One region of the Bradyrhizobium sp. 27S5 genome, then DNA from elsewhere that is predicted to be linked to it. Evidence: predicted binding sites of a transcription regulator. Region 1 holds the regulator's gene; each other region holds the start of a gene.
What was found. The regulator LexA, encoded in region 1, represses DNA repair genes until DNA is damaged. The targets are predictions, from matches to a motif close to TGTTCNNNNTGTGTTCNG.

Region 1 (6,065 bases):
GCGGGGCATCCGATCAAGAAATGGGCCGCGGCGGCCGCGCTCGTCGCCGCGGCGTTCTATCTCTTGCTGTCGGGGGCGGAGGTCGCAACGCAGCGATCGTTCTTCATGACGGCCGTGGTGCTGATCGCGGTGATGGTCGACCGCCGCGCGATCACCTTCCGCACGCTGGCGGTGGCGGCGCTGATCGTGCTCGCGATCGCGCCGGAGGCGCTGGTGCATCCGAGCTTCCAGATGTCGTTTGCCGCGACGCTCGGGCTGGTGGCGCTGGTGCAGATCGGGCTGCCGAACCTGTTGGCCTCGCCCGACCATTCGGCGACCGCGCGGGTTGCGTTGTGGGGCGGCCGTGAGCTCACGATGCTGATGCTGGCCTCGCTGGTGGCGGGGCTGGCGACGACACCCTACGCCGCGTTCCATTTCCATCGCGTGACGCCCTACGGGCTGCTCGCCAACCTCGCGGCGATGCCGGTGGTGTCGGCGATCGTTATGCCGGCGGGCCTGCTCGGCCTCCTCGCCATGCCGTTCGGCTTTGATGGCGTGTTCTGGGCGATCATGGGCTTTGGCATCGACTGGATGATTTTGGTGACGCAATGGGTCGCCGCGCTGCCTGGCGCGGTCGGGCGGATGGCGGCGTTCGGCATCGGGCCGCTGATCGTCGCAAGCGCGGGCATCATCCTGCTTGGGCTGTTGCGCACGCCGCTGCGCTGGTCCGGCGCGGTGCTGCTGGTGGTGGCCACAGTCTGGGCGCTGAGGGCCCCTCTGCCGGACGTGCTGATTTCTGCCGACGGCCGCAACGTCGCGGTGCGCGGCGGCGACGGGCGGCTGCATCTGATGCATAGCGCGAAGGATGCATTCCTGGTCAAGGAATGGCTGGCGGCGGATGCCGATGCGCGGACCGCCGTCGATGCGTCGCTCGGCGAGGGCGTCTCCTGCGATCCGAGCGGCTGCGTCACCCAGGGCCCGGGCGGCGCCTTCGTCGCGCTGGCGATGCGGCCGGAGGCGCTGGCCGACGATTGCGAGCGGGCGGCGCTGATCGTCACCGCGCGGCCGGCGCCGCAGGGTTGCGCGGCCTCGGTGATCGATGCCGAGCGGCTGCGGAGCCACGGTGCGCTGGTGCTGCGGCGGACCAGCGCCGGCTACGCCATTGACGCGGTGAAGCCCGGCGGCATCGACCGGCCGTGGTCGCCGGCGGTTCCCGGTGACGGTGAGAGCGAGACGGTCCTCCGCACACCCGCCGCCGCGCCGCGGCGCGCAGTCGATGCGACCCCGGCCGAGACCGACCTGCAGGGCGACGACTAGAGTTTTGGTTCTGATTTAATCAGAACCAAAACTCTAGTTTCTTGTTTTCACGCGTTTTCTTCACGCGAACCGGTGTCCACTTCGCTCGAAAACGCTTCAGCCGTTGCCGGGCGAGGGGCCGGTCGGCAGCTCGAACAGGCCGAGATGGTACTCGTCGGAATCGGGGCCGGCGTCGGGCTTCTTGACCAGGGTGAAGACGGCCTCGGGAAACTGCTCCCAGACCTTGAGATCATCGGCCGTCACTGTCAGCCAGCCGAACCGGAACATGTAGCGGCCCGGCTCGGTGACGCGTCCAGCCTTTTGCCATGTGACCTTGTCGACCACTGCGCAGGTTTCCGTGAGTGCACGTCCTCCGTACGCGATGATGCGCCAAGGCGCTCGCCGACGCAAATCTCCTGCTGCGCCCCGGAAGCGGAAATCCGGGGTCGCTCGAAATCGCCTAAGGTCATCCGCCGCCGAATGGCTCATTCCGCGGCGACGATGCGCTCAACCCAAAAACAGCGACGCGAATGCGGAGGGCCGCCGCTCCACAACCTTCGGCTTGTGCTCGACCGGCGGATGCAGTGCCGGCAATTGCAGCACGCTGACGCGCTGTCCCTCGACGAGCTGGGTCACCAGAACGTGGCTGCCGTCGGGGAATTCGACCGCGTCATGATGGCGATCGGGCACGTCGGGCTCGACTTCGTTGAACACGCCGACGCGGAAATTCATCGTCTTGGTCCAGATCCAGCGGCTGTCGTAGCGAACGTTCTCGGCGAAAGCGAGCTCGGTGCCCGGCAGCATGCAGACCGCGACAGTGGGATCGTTCTCCGAAGCAAAGCCGCGGGTCGACGTGCCGCGGAAAGTCGTGGTGATCAGCGTCTCTCCGACAATGGCGGGGCGCGATGCCACGGCGTGCAGACTATAGTCACACATCGGATGGCTCCTCTTTTCGAGGTAGCGACCCGTGCCTCTCCTTGAGGCGCAGGCCTCTACCAGAGTGGACGATAGCAAACGAGTGTCTGCTCGTTTCTGGGCGATTGTACGACTGGCCGTCGAACGCCTCAATCACAAACGCGCTACACTGCGCGAGAGGTATCAGGGCGCATCCTAGGTGGTCCGCACGTCGCACTATCTTCCAAGGAACGATCCGATCTGTTGCTCGTTCCCGGATCGGGATGACTTTTCTTCGAATCGTCATCCCGCTCCATATGTCTGTTCGAGCATGATCTTTTCGGAAAACCGCTCCGCACTTTTCCGGATCATGCTCCGCCGCCGTCAGTATTTGCGATACAGCCCGATCAGCTTGCCCTGGATGCGGACCCGGTTCGGCGGCAGGATGCGCACTTCATAGGCAGTGTTGGCCGGCTCGAGCGCGATCGATGCACCGCGGCGGCGGAAGCGCTTCAGGGTGGCTTCCTCCTCGTCGATCAGCGCCACCACGATGTCGCCGGTGTTGGCGACGTCGTTGCGCTGGATCAGCGCCATGTCGCCGTCGAGGATGCCGGCGTCGACCATGGAATCGCCGCGCACTTCCAGCGCATAGTGCTCGCCGGAGCCGAGCATGTCGGGCGGCACGCTGATGGTGTGGCTGCGGGTCTGCAGCGCCTCGATCGGCGTACCGGCCGCGATCCGGCCCATCACGGGGACGGCGACCGGACGGTTGCCGTCGTCCTCGGCGATCGGCGGCGTGCTGCTGCGCTTGCCGAGGGTGCCTTCGATGACGCTCGGCGTGAAGCCGCGGCGGCCATTGCCGCCGCCGGCCGACAGTTCGGGCAGCTTGATGACCTCGATGGCGCGGGCGCGGTTGGGCAGGCGGCGGATGAAGCCGCGCTCCTCCAGCGCAGTGATCAGGCGGTGGATACCGGACTTCGAGCGCAGGTCGAGCGCATCCTTCATCTCGTCGAAGGAGGGCGGCACGCCGGCCTCCTTCAGACGTTCATTGATGAAACGCAGAAGTTCGAACTGTTTGCGCGTGAGCATCTCGAGCATTCCCCCGGTTGATAGCGTCGTTCGATTCCGAGACTCTTCAGGTGGGGCCTTTCAGACGGGGCCTGATCTCGGGAGCGCAATGCTCCCTGGCGGCTTCCCGATTGTAGACACCAGTACTCGAAACAAATCATGAACGGACACTATATGTTCGATATGTGTTCCGCAACCACTTAATTTCCGGTGAACGCATCAGGCGGCGCGCAATCGGCAGCCCGCGAAAACCTCAGTCGGGCAGTGTGAGGATCTCGCATTCGCTGCCCTTGGCGGCGCCGGGCGCAAACGGCGGACGTACCAGAAGTGCCCGCGCCGCAGCGAGATTCCCGAGCAGCGAACTATCCTGCTGCATCACCGGCGTGGCGATCAGCGCGCCGTCCTGGCGCTCCTCGAGACGCGCGCGCAGATAGTCCTCGCGCTGGTCGTTGGCGGCGAGGTCGCGGCCGAGCAGGGCGGTCGTGCGGACATGATGGATCGTGTTCCGGCCGCTCAAAGCCCGAATCAACGGCACCAGAAACAGGAAGGCGCAGACATAGGACGACACCGGATTGCCGGGCAGGCCGATCACCCGCATGGCCCCGAGCCGGCCGTGCATCATCGGCTTGCCGGGCCGCATCGCGATCCGCCAGAACGCCATCGCGACGCCCTCTGCCTCCAGCGACTGCTTGACCAGATCGTGGTCGCCGACCGAGGCGCCGCCGGTCGTAATCAGGATGTCGGCGCCGGCCTCCCGCGCCCGGCGGATACCGGCCGTGGTCGCGGCCACCGTGTCGGCGGCCACCCCGAGATCGACGGTCTCGGCGCCTTCGGCGCGCGCCAGCGCACGCAGCGCATAGCCGTTGGAATAGACGATCTGGCCGGGGCCGGGCTGGGAGCCCGGCATCACCAGTTCGTCGCCGGTGGCGAGCACCGCGACCTTCGGGCGGCGGCGCACCGCGAGTTCCGGATAATTCATGGCGGCCGCGAGCGAGAGCGCGCGGTCGGACAGGCGGCTGCCGCCGTTGAGCAGCAGGTCGCCCTCACGGAAGTCGACGCCGGCCGGGCGGATGTGCCGTCCCGGGCTCGCTGCCTCGGTGATCGAGATGTGGTCGCCATCGACCCGGGTGTCTTCCTGGATGATGACGGCATCGGCGCCATGGGGGATGACGCCGCCGGTGAAGATCCGCACCGCTTCGCCGGCACTGAGCGTCCGCTCGAACGGCCGGCCGGCGGCGACTTCGCCGATCACCTTGAGCCGGGACTTGAGATCAGCCGCATCGGCGGCGCGCACCGCGTAGCCGTCCATGGCCGACATCGGCTCCGGCGGCTGGGTGCGGCGCGCCGCGAGGTCGTGCGCCAGCGTGCGATGGTAGGCGGCATCGAGCGCGACCATCTCCCCCGGCAGCGGTTCGGCACCGGCAAGAATGGCGGACAGGGCATCGGCAACCGGCATCAGGGCCACGCGCAAAACTCCTCAAGGCAAATGGTCAAATACCAAGTGCGGTCAGCGCCCTTGCCACGTCATCCGTCGATGTCACGTGGATGGCTTGAAGGCCGCGCGCCCGCGCACCTTCGATATTGGCAGCCAGATCGTCGAAGAACAGGATCCGCGACGCCGGCACGCCGATCGCTTCTATCACATGATCGTAGGCCGCGGCGTCGGGTTTGCGAAGGCCGATGCTCGAGGACAGGAACACGGTCCGGAAGTGGCTGAGCAGCTCGGCATAGGCGACCGAGAAATGCGCGACATGGGCCGGGTTGGTGTTCGAGAAGGCGTAGAGCGGCATTCGTCTGGCGGCGGCCGCGAGCAGGGGGGCGATGCCCGGCATCTCGCCGGTGAAGATCGAATTCCAGCCCTCGAGGAATTGCGCGTCGGTGAGCTCGACGCCGAGCGACTGGCGCAAATTCGCAAAGAACGCCGCGTCGTCGATCCGGCCGATCTCGTGATGCTTGTAACTGTCGTCGACGACGAAACGGCCGGCGAGGTCGGCCGGCGCGCAACCGGCATGCTGTGCCCAGTGCGTGATCGCCTTGTCGAGGCTGATATCGAGCACGACGCGGCCGATATCGAACAGCAGCACGTCGGCGGAGTCGGGGGTGAGTTGCGAGGTCATTGCGTGAAACCATGTACGAAAATTGCGGGCAGGCGGCAATGTCCCCGATTTGTGCGGCAGGCATGCGACCAGGGTGCTGACGTTCATTCCGGCTCGGTCCATTCTTGCGCGGTGTCATCACCCGCGCATGCGGGTGATCCAGTATTCCAGAGACGCCGGTGTGTGAGCCGAGAAGCCGCGGCGTACTGGATCGCCCGGTCGAGCCGGGCGATGACAGCGAGGACGGAGATACAGTTCCGCATTCTCGCGACATGATTTGCCCGAGTCTTACCTGTCGTTTCGCCGCTCTAAAATCAGAGGGCGCAGGGAAAGCCGGGTGCCGATCGCACCCATGGGTCCGGTGCAACAAAAAGCACCGGGGGTAGGACCACAGGTGTAACCGGAGCAATCCGGCTTTCCCTGCGCGATGGGTTACGGCTTACTTCGTGCTCTCCCCGGCGAGACTTGGCTTTTTTGTCACCGCCTTCGCAAGACGCAATTGCGTCTCACAAGGGGACACCGGCCACTAGGGCGTCAGGACCACACGACTTCACCGTCCGCCTCATGCACACTCGTCAGTCGCGCAATCGGCGTCCACCGCATCTCACCGCAACACCCGTGACGATGCGCAGCGCCCCTCGATCGGGTGAGACGGGACAATTCATACACTGAGTTGGGTGTGCCGATAAACAGAAATATTTTTGCGCGAGGGGCTTGCGCCGTCGGGCAACT
Region 2 (6,065 bases), 460 kb from region 1:
GACCATCGCGTCGTAAATCGACTGGTCGCCGTGCGGGTGATATTTACCGATCACGTCGCCGACGACGCGCGCGGATTTTACGTACTTCTTGTCCGGCGTATGTCCCTGCTCATGCATCGAGTAGAGAATGCGCCGGTGCACCGGCTTCAGCCCGTCGCGCGCATCGGGCAGCGCACGCGACACGATCACGCTCATCGCGTAATCGAGGTAGGACTTCTTCATCTCGTCGAGAATGGAAACGGGACGAATATCTGAGGGCACCGGCGGCTCGCCGGGCTTGTCGTCTTCGGGTTCGGACAAAGGGGAAATCCGGTCAGTTCTGCTGGGGAATCATATAGCGTATCGAGGGCCTGATAACCACCCTTACGCGGCTCCGGCAAGCCGTTTTTCCCTTCGTTTTTTCATGCACTTACCGGCGACATTGCAGGTTCCCGGCGGGCCCGCTCTGCGTGGCGAATGCGAGCTGACGAAGACCGGGCGGAACGGCTTCGCAATGCCCTTTTTCGCTCAGTTACTGGCCGAAGATCACGGCATGCATGATCCGCCCGGGCATGAAGGTGAACAGCCCGGCAATGACCAGCGCGCCGAAGAAAATGCCGATCATCGTGAACTTGTGGCGGCGGACATTGTGGCTCCGTGCCGCCGTCACGCCGAGCACCAGCATCGCCAGCGAGAAGATCGACAGCAGGTGGATCGGGCTCCACGGGCCCAGCAGCCGGATCTGGTGGATCCAGAACGAGCTCCCGGCGACGATCAGCATCAGGATCACCCAGATCCAGCCGAGCGTCCGGTGCGGCAGCGTGCCCTTCGGTGCGGCGAGCTGAATCGAGCCGAGCACGAAGGCGGCCATCGCCGCGAAGGCATGGAGCGGGATCGCAGGCGCAGCGTCGAGCAATGGCGCGAGGCTCATGATAGCGGCCCTCGGGTGATGCGCGCGGCCAGGCATCGCTCGCCGCAGGCCGATGTAAATATCATTCACATCAGCCTGTGTCAAAGCACGGGGAACCCCCGAAGGCCTCTTCCGACAATCACGTAATATCAGATTGATACGAGGTTATCCTCATAATCCACACAAAGGACCTCCCTCGCGCGTCGTACCGCCGCCCCGGGAAATGATCTTCACGGGGGTGACGCCTGACAGAATGTGGGAGGCGCGATCCCGTCAGAACGGGATGTCGTCGTCCATATCGCTGTTGCGGCCACCTGCGGCGACTGCACGGCGCGGCGCCGAGCTGACCGGTCCGGCCGAGCCGAAATCGCTGCCGCCATCATCGGAGAAGCTACCGCCTCCGCCGCTGCGCCCGTCGAGCATCGTCAGGTTGGAGTTGAAGCCCTGCAGCACGACCTCGGTCGAGTACTTCTCGACGCCGCTCTGGTCGGTCCATTTGCGGGTCTGCAACTGACCCTCGATGTACACCTTGGCGCCCTTCTTCAGATACTGCTCGGCGACCTTGCAGAGACCTTCGTTGAAGATCACGACGCGGTGCCACTCGGTCTTTTCCTTGCGCTCGCCGGTGCCCTTGTCGCGCCAGGTTTCCGAAGTGGCGATCGACAGATTTGCGATCGGACGGCCGTCCTGCGTCCGCCGGATTTCCGGATCCTTGCCGAGGTTCCCAACCAGGATCACCTTGTTCACGCTTCCCGCCATCGCATCATCTCCACTCAAAAACCGGGCGCCGGACATCGGCCGCCACTCTCAACCTTCGCCACTTACATTGCAGGCGTCGTGGATGACCCTATACGCCGGCGCCGGCCCGACGCCTTTGCCGTCGCGCGGTTATCCACGATTATTGAGATCGAGATATAGCACCGCCGCCGGCATTGTTCCAGTTTTGTTCACCACAACCTGCCGTAGCAGCCGGCGACGGCGTTGGCGCGGCCGCCGGTCACGGGATCAGCGGTCGCCTCGCGGCGATCACTCAGACTAATTGCAATAAAATCAGTATCTTGTTCTGTCGGCACTTCTTCCGCGAGTGTTGCATTTGGGAGACGGCGCTTCCGGTTGAATCAGCGTATAGATTCCAACCATGGCGCGGGCGCTCGCGTCTGAGATCGTGCTTCGGGACCAGTTGGAAGCCGATTTGGGAAGCTGGGGATTGATGATGAAGAAGTTTTTGCTCGCGACCGTTGCTCTGATTGCGTTCGCCGCGCCTGCGGCGGCAGCCGATCTGGCAGCCCGCCCCTACACCAAGGCGCCGCCGATGATCGCCGCCGTCTATGACTGGAGCGGCTTCTATATCGGCGCCAACGGCGGTTGGGGTTCGAGCCACAATTGCTGGGATCAGCTCCCGGGCGGCACTTTCATCGGATCGGATGGTTGCCACGATGCGACGGGCGGCGTCGCCGGTGGCCAGATCGGCTATCGCTGGCAGGCGGGCACCTGGGTGTTCGGCCTCGAAGCGCAGGGCGACTGGGCTGACCTGAAGGGCAGCAACGGCAGCGCGATCTTCCCGGGCCTGTTCACCAACCAGAGCAAGATCGACGCGTTCGGCCTGTTCACCGGCCAGATCGGCTACGCGGTCAACAACGTGCTGCTCTACGCCAAGGGCGGTGCGGCGCTGACCGACAACCGCTTCAGCACCTACTTCACGCCGACCGGCGCGCTCGGCGGCCGCGCCACCGACACCCGCTGGGGTGGCACCATCGGCGCCGGCATCGAAGTCGGCTTCGCGCCGAACTGGACCGCCGGTATCGAATACGACCACCTGTTCATGCAGGACAAAACCTACAACCTCACCACCCCGAATGGCGCGCTGTTCAGCACCATCCGCGACCGCCAGGACGTCGACCTCGTCACCGTCCGCGTGAACTACAAGTGGGGTGGCCCGGTCGTTGCGCGCTACTGATCGCACGCAGCGGATCTGATCCAGACGAAAGGCCGGCGTTGCGCCGGCCTTTTTGTTTGCGCGATCGATTCAAATACTGAGCCGGATACCGTCCGCGCGACGGTTGATTTCCATCGAGCCAGCCTCGTGCCAACTCTCCTATTGGTACGTGCGCACCTCGCGCGCTCGTTTTCCGTGCATTGTGGTTTCCTGGTTACACAACCTCCGCGATCTCTGTGTAGAAACATGTGATCGTCACGCAATGCTGTGACGCTCTCTTCGAATGTTTGAAGTGACCACAAGAAAATGGGCAAGAAAACGGGACTCGGACTTTGAAAATCAGGAATGTTTTGCTGGCATCGGCCGGCATGCTCGCACTGAGCGCTCTTGCACCCGCGATGGCCGCCGACATGGCTGCACGCGCCCCCTACGTGAAGGCTCCGCCGCCGGCCGCGATCTACAACTGGACCGGCTTCTACATCGGCGGCTTCGGTGGCTATGCCAGCGAGGATTCCGGCAATCCGAAGATGGAAGGCGGCTTCGCCGGCGGCACCATCGGCTACAACTGGCAGACCAGCAACATCGTGTACGGCCTCGAGGCCGACGGTGGCTGGGCTGACGTCAGTGCTTCCGCCACCGGATTCGGCATCACCGCGACGAGCAAGACCGACGCGCTCGGCACCGTGCGTGGCCGCCTCGGCTTCGCGACAAGGTGCTGTTCTACGGCACCGGCGGCTACGCCTGGATCGACAACAAGCTCACCCTTAGCGGCTTTGGCCTGACCACCTCGCAGAGCCACTTCCACTCCGGCTGGACCGTCGGCGCGGGCATCGAGGCCTTCATCGCTCCGCAGTGGTCGATCAAGGGCGAGTACCTGTATCGCAGCCTGAGCAGCGAGGACTATTTCGGCGTGCCCTCCGGCGACCTCAACCTGCATAGCGTCCAGTTCGGCGTGAACTATCACTTCGGCGGCCCGATCGTCGCCAAGTACTGAGTGAACGACAGACCGCAAGGTCTCGGAAAGGCCGGCCTCGCGCCGGCCTTTTTTGCGCCTGGGAACCAGCCCTGCTGACGGCTGCTGCCATCAGGCAAACTATCCGTTGATGGAGACGACTCAGCACTGGAAATCTGCCGCCGTTCTTCCTACGTTCCAGTCTTCTCACCCATCGGCGCAAGGTCCCGGCATCACCGGCGATGCGCGCCCAAAAGGCGCCCGATCATGCGCCCGGAATTGTCGCAATGGATGAAGTGCTCAAGGCGAAGCGCCAACAGAACGCCGGCTCCTCATCGCGCGCCATCACGATCCGCGGCGCGCGCGAACACAATCTGAAGAACATCGACGTCGAGATTCCGCGCGACAGACTGGTCGTGTTCACCGGTCTGTCCGGCTCCGGCAAGTCGTCGCTCGCATTCGACACCATCTATGCCGAGGGCCAGCGCCGCTACGTCGAGTCGCTGTCGGCCTATGCGCGCCAGTTCCTCGAGATGATGCAGAAGCCCGACGTCGACCAGATCGACGGCTTATCTCCTGCGATCTCGATCGAGCAGAAGACGACGTCGAAGAACCCGCGCTCCACCGTCGGCACCGTCACCGAGATCTACGACTACATGCGCCTGTTGTGGGCCCGCGTCGGCGTGCCCTATTCGCCGGCCACTGGGCTGCCGATCGAGAGCCAGATCGTCTCGCAGATGGTCGACCGCGTGCTGGCGCTCCCCGAGGGCACCCGCCTCTATCTGCTGGCGCCGGTCGTGCGCGGCCGCAAGGGCGAGTACAAGAAGGAGCTCGCCGAGTACCTCAAGAAGGGCTTTCAGCGCGTCAAGATCGACGGCACCTTCTACGAGCTGTCGGAGGCGCCCGCGCTCGACAAGAAATTCCCGCACGACATCGACGTCGTGGTCGACCGCATCGTGGTGCGCCCCGACCTTTCGCAGCGCCTCGCGGAAAGTTTTGAGACCGCGCTGAAGCTCGCCGAAGGCCTCGCCGTGATCGAATACGCCGACGCGCCGGCGGCGGCTGCGCAGGACGAGAAGAAAGAGGACAAGAAGAAGACCGCAAAGATCCACGACAAGAGCGGCCCCGAACGAATCCTGTTCTCGGAAAAATTCGCCTGTCCGGTTTCGGGCTTCACGATCCCCGAGATCGAGCCCAGACTCTTTTCGTTCAACAATCCCTATGGCGCGTGCCCGGCCTGCGGCGGCCTCGGCGTCGAACAGCATATCGACGAGGATCTCGTCATCCCCGACAAGGAGCTGACCTTGCGCAAGGGCGCGATCGCGCCCTGGGCGAAATCCTCCTCGCCCTATTACATCCAGACCCTGACCGCGCTCGGCAAGCACTACAAGTTCACGCTCGACACCAAGTGGAAGGACCTGCCCAAGAAGGTGCAGGCCGCGCTGCTGCACGGCTCCGGCGACGACGAGATCAAGTTCTCCTATGAGGATGGCGTCCGCTCCTACGACACCAAGAAGCCGTTCGAGGGCGTCATCACCAACATCAACCGCCGCTACCGCGAGACCGAGAGCGAGTGGGCGCGCGAGGAGCTCGGCAAGTATTTCTCCGACGTGCCCTGCGCCGGCTGCAACGGCTACCGGCTGAAGCCGGAGGCGCTGTGCGTCAAGATCGGGGCTAAGCACATCGGCGAGATCTCGGAGCTCTCAGTCAGGCGCGCCGGCGAATGGTTCGAGACGGTGCCGGCGGCACTCAACGCGCAGCAGAACGAAATCGCCGCGCGTATCCTCAAGGAGATCCGCGAGCGCCTGACCTTCCTGCTCGACGTCGGCCTGAACTACCTGACGCTGTCGCGCTCCTCCGGCACGCTGTCGGGCGGCGAGAGCCAGCGCATCCGCCTGGCGTCGCAGATCGGCTCGGGACTGACTGGCGTGCTCTACGTGCTGGACGAACCCTCGATCGGCCTGCACCAGCGCGACAATGCCCGCCTGCTCGACACGTTGAAGCGGCTGCGCGACCTCGGCAACACGGTCGTCGTGGTCGAGCATGACGAGGACGCGATCCGCCTCGCCGATTATGTGCTCGACATCGGCCCCGGCGCCGGCATGCATGGCGGCCACATCGTGGCCGAAGGCACGCCCGACCAGATCATGCGCAACCCGAAATCGCTGACCGGCAAATACCTGACCGGCGAGCTGTCGGTTGCGATCCCGGACCGGCGGCCGCCGAACCACCGGCGCACCATCAAGGTGATCAACGCCCGCGGCAACAATCTGAAGAACGTCTCGGCC
Region 3 (6,065 bases), on a different replicon from region 1:
CGGGCTCACGCGGTGATCGCCGTCGGTCATGCCCGCATCGGCGGCAAGCGCGCGATCTTGATCAGAAACAGTTGGGGCGACGAGTGGGGCATCGACGGCTACGGCTGGTTGTCCGAGGATTTTCTGGCGCCACGACTGAGGCGCACGGTGGTTTTGGAGGAGGAAGTGCATGTTCCTGGAAAGAATCTCGCGGCCTAGGTGCGTCGAAGCGTGGTTGGCGGCGTCGCAGGCTGTTGAGGCCAATGCCGGACACGAGGCCCACAACGTCTTGATCGACGTCGAAGACCCTGTGACGGAGAGCGATGCCGATCGGGAAGCTATCGAGTTGGTGGACGGGTTCCTGACAGAGAACACCGAGACCGGATTTCCGGTGCGGACCGTCGCCAACACCATCTTTCCGCAGTCGCTCTACGAGGACCACGGTGCGCCTGCGTTCTACGACATCTATCTCAAGAAGGTGTTCCCGCGACTGAAGCGATCGCCGCAGGATTGGGGCCGATACTTCGAGCGCATGATCGCCTATCCGGTGGTCGACGACGTCGACAACCTGCTCGAGCGGTTGATCCTGAAGATGAAGCGCAACGTGGACGGCGGCCGGCCGTTCCGCAACATCTACGAGCTGCCCATCTACAATCCGGTTAAGGATGCTGAAGGCCGGCCTCGCGGAGGCCAATGTCTCAGCTACCTGAGCTTCAAGCTGGACGGCGAGCAGCGTCTTCTGCTCACCGCCGTGTATCGCAATCATTTTTATACCGAGAAGCTGCTCGGCAATCTCATCGGTCTTGGCCGCCTGATGCAGTACGTTGCCGAACGCGTCGGTGTTGCGGTCGGTTCGCTTTCGATCCTGTCGACGCATGCGCAGGTGGACAAAGGCAAGAGCACGACGCCTCGCGGGGAAGTGCACCGGCTCCATTCGGAATGCGCAGCGCTGCTCGCGGACGAACTGGAAGATGCTTGAAGTCAGAAAAGCTGGCCCGTGTGCTCTTCGGGCGACGGTGCCACGCCGTAGTGTGCGAAGACGCTCTCCAAAAATTCGGACTGACCGCCGTAGCTGGGATGCCGAACCTGTAGAGCCTGAATGTCGAGATCTGCCAGCGCGAGCTGCGCATCCCGGCCGATTGCCAGCACCGAGCGCGGACGCAGGTTCTCCAGCAACCACATGAGGAGCGGCCGACACGCTTCCCGCTCGGCGCGGCTGTGACATCGGTTTGTCATCGGGTCACCCTCCGCATGAGGATGGAGGGGAAAGACGTTCCAAAGGAAAACGGGTTTGCCGATCGTATCGAGCGCGTGCCAGATCACTCTCGCCGTGCGCTCCGCCATCGCGGGTCCCTTGGTCGATCGCTTGAGCTTGCGGCTGCCGAGGAGCTTCGCATGCGCCGCCAGGTGCATCTCGTCGGTGAGCGCGAGGCCGGTGCGTCGACCGCCGCGATAACCGAGATCTCGCGCGATCCAGACGGAATCTACGCCGTGTTTGAGAGCCGCATCGAGTACGATGGCGAGGTTGCGCCGCCTGATCGCCGGCGCGTCGGTCTCGTCGAAGTCGAGGCAGGCATCGGCGTACGGATTGAAGACCGAATCGAAACGCAGTCCGGCCAGCGTCTCGACGAACGATTCTTTAGTGGTAGGTGCTGTCGTCGCCGTCATTTCAGGGGCTCGAAAGTGATGGTTCGTTCATTCAGATCGATCGTCACCGCGCCGCCGCGATGTTGCCGCAGCTCTCTGAATATCCTGAACCCCTCGAGGATTGCACGTTCCCATTGCCAAAGCGGGCGGTTTTCCACTTCGTATCCACGGACGAGTTCACGGACGGCCTTGAGTAGGCCGTAGTCGAGGCTGTCGGCGTTCCGGAAATCCTTGTTGCGCACGCCGTGATTGAATATCCAGGTCGAGATGCCTTCCTCGATGATGCTGGCGCGCGCGCCGTCCTCGTTCTCGTCTACCTCTGGGTTGCTCTTTCGCTTGAGCTTCAACAGGCTTCGCAGCGTCGGCGACCAGCCGAGAACGGCAGCGAAGGCGAGATGGAAGACGTCGTGAAAACGGTAGTCGTCGGGCTCGAGGCGGTTGTCGGTGAGGTGGCTGCCGATGTTCACGCCGTTGAGCTGCTGTACGACGTAGTCCCGCCCGTCGACTTGCCTCTCGGTGAACACGAACGTGGCGCGTCGGGGAAGCTGTTCCTCCATCGGGTAGTTGGCGTCGAACAGGTTTCCCCAATCCGGCCGATCGGGCCAGCGTCCGAAGGCCTTCTCGACGTTTCGGCGCGCGGCCTCCTCGAGGCTGACCTCCGCGCCATCGGCGGCGACGAGCAGTGCCCGGAAGATCTCGACCAAATCGGCCGAAAGCACGTCGCGATTATTTCCTATGCGGCCCGTGCTCCAGTCTTCGAGCAGACGCCCGACACGGCCGGCGAGCGACAGCAAGCGAAGCTCGACGGAGTCCGTCGCGATCGGCCCCTCGAAGTCTCGCCCGGCTTGCTGCAGATCGGCGAAAGTCGTGGCGCCCGACCTGCCGGCGTAGTCCCAGTTGTCCAAAGACGCGGGCAGCCGCTGGGCGATCGCGGAAAGCGATATTTCGGCCCGCAACGCGGCGTTGGCGAAATACCAAAGCGTGTCGCCGAGTTCCTCCAGCACCTCGTCGTGATAGGCGACGAATGCATCCCTGTCCCTTTGCTTTTTCTTCAGGGCGCTGAGGAGCCCTCCGACCTCGCCGAATAGGCCGAGCAGCACGAATCCGATTCCTTCCGCCCCGGCTCTGGCGTTCCGGTCGGTCCGGGCGGTGAACTGCTGATATTCGTCGAGGCCGATCGGTTCGGCGTCGAACAGGGAATGCTGCGAGCGAAGCAGCGTCGTTCCATCGATCATACCGAGCGTCCTATCTGTGATCCGATGGGCCTCGGCGGATGTGGATGGGGGCCCCCGGAACGATCGGGCAATCCCGAATTTCGTGATCGCCGTCCGGTTGTGGTCGTCGAGTCTTAGGTTATAGATAAGACCATGCCAGATCGCACCCTATTCCTTCATCTGACCGACGCCCACGTCTCCGCCAAGGGCGTGCCGCACGCGCGCGACGATATCAAGGTCGAGGTCCCGGGGCTGCTGGGCGGCACGCGCGAAGCAGCGCTTGTCCACCTGTTTTCCCGCTTCGCCGAGTGGCTGGAGAAGGAAAAGCTTCCGCTCGACGGCGTCATCTTTTCTGGAGACGCGCAGAACAAGGGCGATCCCGGCGGCCACGAACTGGTGCTCGAGGTCATTCTGAACAAGTTAGGTCCCTTCGGGATCGTGCCTGGCAAGATCGTCGCCACCCCGGGAAATCATGACGTGCCTCAGGGTTCTCTGCCGAGCGATCCTGGGCGGTACGCCGCCTTCAACAAGGTATGGCGGGATGCCGGCTGCATCGTGCCGTGGCTGGACGGGATCGATAAAGATTCGCCAATCGAACACCCGGAACGGCACCGGCTGGTCGCTCCGGATCTCAGTTGGGCGATCTTCCCCATCAACACCAGCAACTGGTCGCACGTCGCGGCGGTCTTGCCGGAGCCGTTGCGGAACGTCTGGGACCGCATCCCCGAGACGATGGCCCCGGGCAATCCCGACGAGGCCGCCCGGATCGCCCGCCAACTCGAGAGCCTCGCGCGCTTCGATATGGCGCGCGTCTCCGACGAGCAACTGGACGTGCTACGTCGGTTGATGGCCGATACCGCGAAGCCGCCGGGCGGACGGCAACTTCGCGTCGCCGTGATGCACCATCATCTGCGCACGCCCTCGCTTCGCGAGGAACTGAAGGCGTTCGCCGACATCTCGAACCTCGAGCACGTGCGTGCGATGCTGCGTGCCGGCGGCATCGACGCGGTCATCCACGGTCACAAGCACGAGCACGCGGTCTACTACGATCACGTCTATGGGGCTGACGGCGAGGAGGCCCAGCGGATCCTCGTGATTTCCGGGGCGACGTTCGCGCAGGGCAGCGAACAGGACGCGATGCGTCTCGTCGATGTCGGCGGGCTTCCGCACGTTCCGGAGATTTCCGTGCAGCCCCTGCCGTTGCCCCGTTCCGGATCCGACTGGCATCCGGGACAGGCCATCCGCCGCCGGCTCTGGATCCAGAACGAGCGTTCCGGCGCTCCGGTCCTTGTCGTCCCCAATGCGCCTATCGTGATCGAGGGATCCGATCTCGACGAAGTCTATGCGCGGGCATGCGCGGCGGCCTCGAACGATGCGAAGCGCGCGACGTTGATCATCCATCTCGATATGCCTTGGACGCGGAACGACGAACTGCCGCTACCAACCGACTATCCTATGCCGAGCGGGCAGGGCGACCCTCGTGACGTCTGGCTGCGCGATCTCGTTGGCTGGTGGCAGCGCGATCGCTCCCAACTGGAGCACCGAATCCCGTACGTTCATGGTGCCAGGTTGCGTCGATACGGGGGAAAGATCGACCAGATCAGGCGCATCATCGATCTCTTGCGGATGAAGGAAAGCACACGCGCGCTTGCGATTCTCGTCGATCCGTTCCGCGACTTCAATCAGGATCTAACGCGCGAGGAGTTTGCATCGTTCTGCCTGGTGGAATTCCGCCGCCGCAACGACGGTACTCGCACCGTCGTCGACGCGATCGCCTTCTACAGGGCGCAGGAATTCGCGAGATGGTGGCCGATCAACATCGCCGAGCTTCGCTTGCTGCAGAACGAGATCTGCGGTGAGACCCGCTTCGAACCGGGGCGGATAACGACGATCGCAGCCGACGCGCGCACGATAGCGAGATCTCCGACGCAGGTCGCGATGCCGATCGTGGACCGGTGGCTTGACCAGATTCCAGAGCGTCTCCATCTGTTGGCCGACGCGCTGGTGCATCGCCAAATAGGGGGAGAGGCGCAGAAGAAGGCGGTCGTCGGATGGCGATCGGCATTGGCGGAGCTTCGAGGCGCTACCGATGGTTTCAATCCGGACGGCGTGCCGCTCGCGATCGAGGGGCTGGCGACGCTCGCCGCGTACATCCAGGCAAGCGCCGCACCGACGGACGACGAAGTGCTGGGAATGGCGAGGCGGCTCCGCGAGCTCGCCGATCACAATCAGCAGTATGAACGCACGAAACGCGAAGCATCCGATCACGCGCGTTGGTCGCAGACCGCGAAGCGCTACATCGACGAGCTGGAGGAGGTCACGACCGCGCGTACATAGGCGAAAGTTTGATCGCATGGCGCGACGCCGCCAAGTGACATCGGCGGTTCGGTATCGTACGATGACAAGCGCTTCCAGCGATCGATTGCCCCGAGCGCTCACGCAATATGAACCCATTTCCGTCAACCGATCCGAGGAACGCCCTTGCCCGCCGTTTTCCCCGATCTCGTCGTCGTCATCCCCGGTCTCATCGGCTCCGTTCTCGAGAGGGACGGCAAGGCGATCTGGGGGTATTCGCTGGGCGCGGCGTGGCGCGTCGTCGCGGGTGGTGCGCTGGATCTGCTTCAGCTCAAGGGCCCCGACGACGAACGGGAGGATTTGGGAGACGGGATCAAGGCGACGGGATTGATCTCCGACGTGCAGTTGATCCCTGGTCTCTGGAAGCTCGAGGGTTATTCGATCCTGGCCGAGAAGCTCGTCGGCGACATGAAGCTGACTCGGAACGAGAACTATCGGGAATTTCCCTACGACTGGCGGCGAAGCAACCGCGTGTCCGCAAGGAAGCTTGCGGCCCTCGTTCCGGGCTGGCTGCAGGAATGGCGTGACAAGAGCGGGAATGCGCAGGCCAAGGTGACTTTCGTGGTGCATTCGATGGGTGGGCTCGTCGCGCGCTACTATGTCGAATGTCTCGGCGGCTGGAAGACGACTAGGACGCTCCTCAGCTTCGGCACGCCCTATCGCGGCTCGGGAAACGCTCTGGGGTACATCTGCAACGGCTTCTCGTGGGAAGCGGGACCTCTGAAGGTCTTCGACGGTACCAAGGCGATCCGCTCCTTCGATTCGGTCTATCAACTGCTGCCGACCTATCCATTCGTCGACATCGGCGAGAAGGACCTTGCGCGGGTCGGCGATCTCGATTTGCCCAATATGGATCGCCAGCGGGCGTCG

Region 2: the regulator LexA is predicted to act here: its motif matches at 3,961-3,978, upstream of uvrA (excinuclease ABC subunit UvrA).
Region 3: the regulator LexA is predicted to act here: its motif matches at 2,868-2,885, upstream of WDM24_RS43355 (nucleoside triphosphate pyrophosphohydrolase family protein).

Annotation. Positions count from the first base shown of each region.
Region 1 covers NZ_CP147714.1:4,701,713-4,707,777, reverse strand. Annotated here, with positions in the region: gene WDM24_RS22040 (ComEC/Rec2 family competence protein) at 1-1,296, shown strand, start outside; gene WDM24_RS22035 (hypothetical protein) at 1,393-1,620, opposite strand; gene WDM24_RS22030 (hypothetical protein) at 1,783-2,211, opposite strand; gene lexA (transcriptional repressor LexA) at 2,554-3,258, opposite strand; gene glp (gephyrin-like molybdotransferase Glp) at 3,491-4,702, opposite strand; gene WDM24_RS22015 (HAD family hydrolase) at 4,728-5,354, opposite strand.
Region 2 covers NZ_CP147714.1:4,244,779-4,250,843, reverse strand. Annotated here, with positions in the region: gene gyrA (DNA gyrase subunit A) at 1-300, opposite strand, end outside; gene WDM24_RS19630 (DUF2306 domain-containing protein) at 512-910, opposite strand; gene WDM24_RS19625 (single-stranded DNA-binding protein) at 1,163-1,648, opposite strand; gene WDM24_RS19620 (outer membrane protein) at 2,103-2,846, shown strand; partial or broken gene WDM24_RS19615 (outer membrane protein) at 3,164-3,819, shown strand; gene uvrA (excinuclease ABC subunit UvrA) at 4,065-6,065, shown strand, end outside.
Region 3 covers NZ_CP147715.1:92,874-98,938, forward strand. Annotated here, with positions in the region: gene WDM24_RS43340 (C1 family peptidase) at 1-198, shown strand, start outside; gene WDM24_RS43345 (hypothetical protein) at 170-958, shown strand; gene WDM24_RS43350 (uracil-DNA glycosylase) at 961-1,647, opposite strand; gene WDM24_RS43355 (nucleoside triphosphate pyrophosphohydrolase family protein) at 1,644-2,861, opposite strand; gene WDM24_RS43360 (metallophosphoesterase) at 2,994-5,177, shown strand; gene WDM24_RS43365 (esterase/lipase family protein) at 5,322-6,065, shown strand, end outside.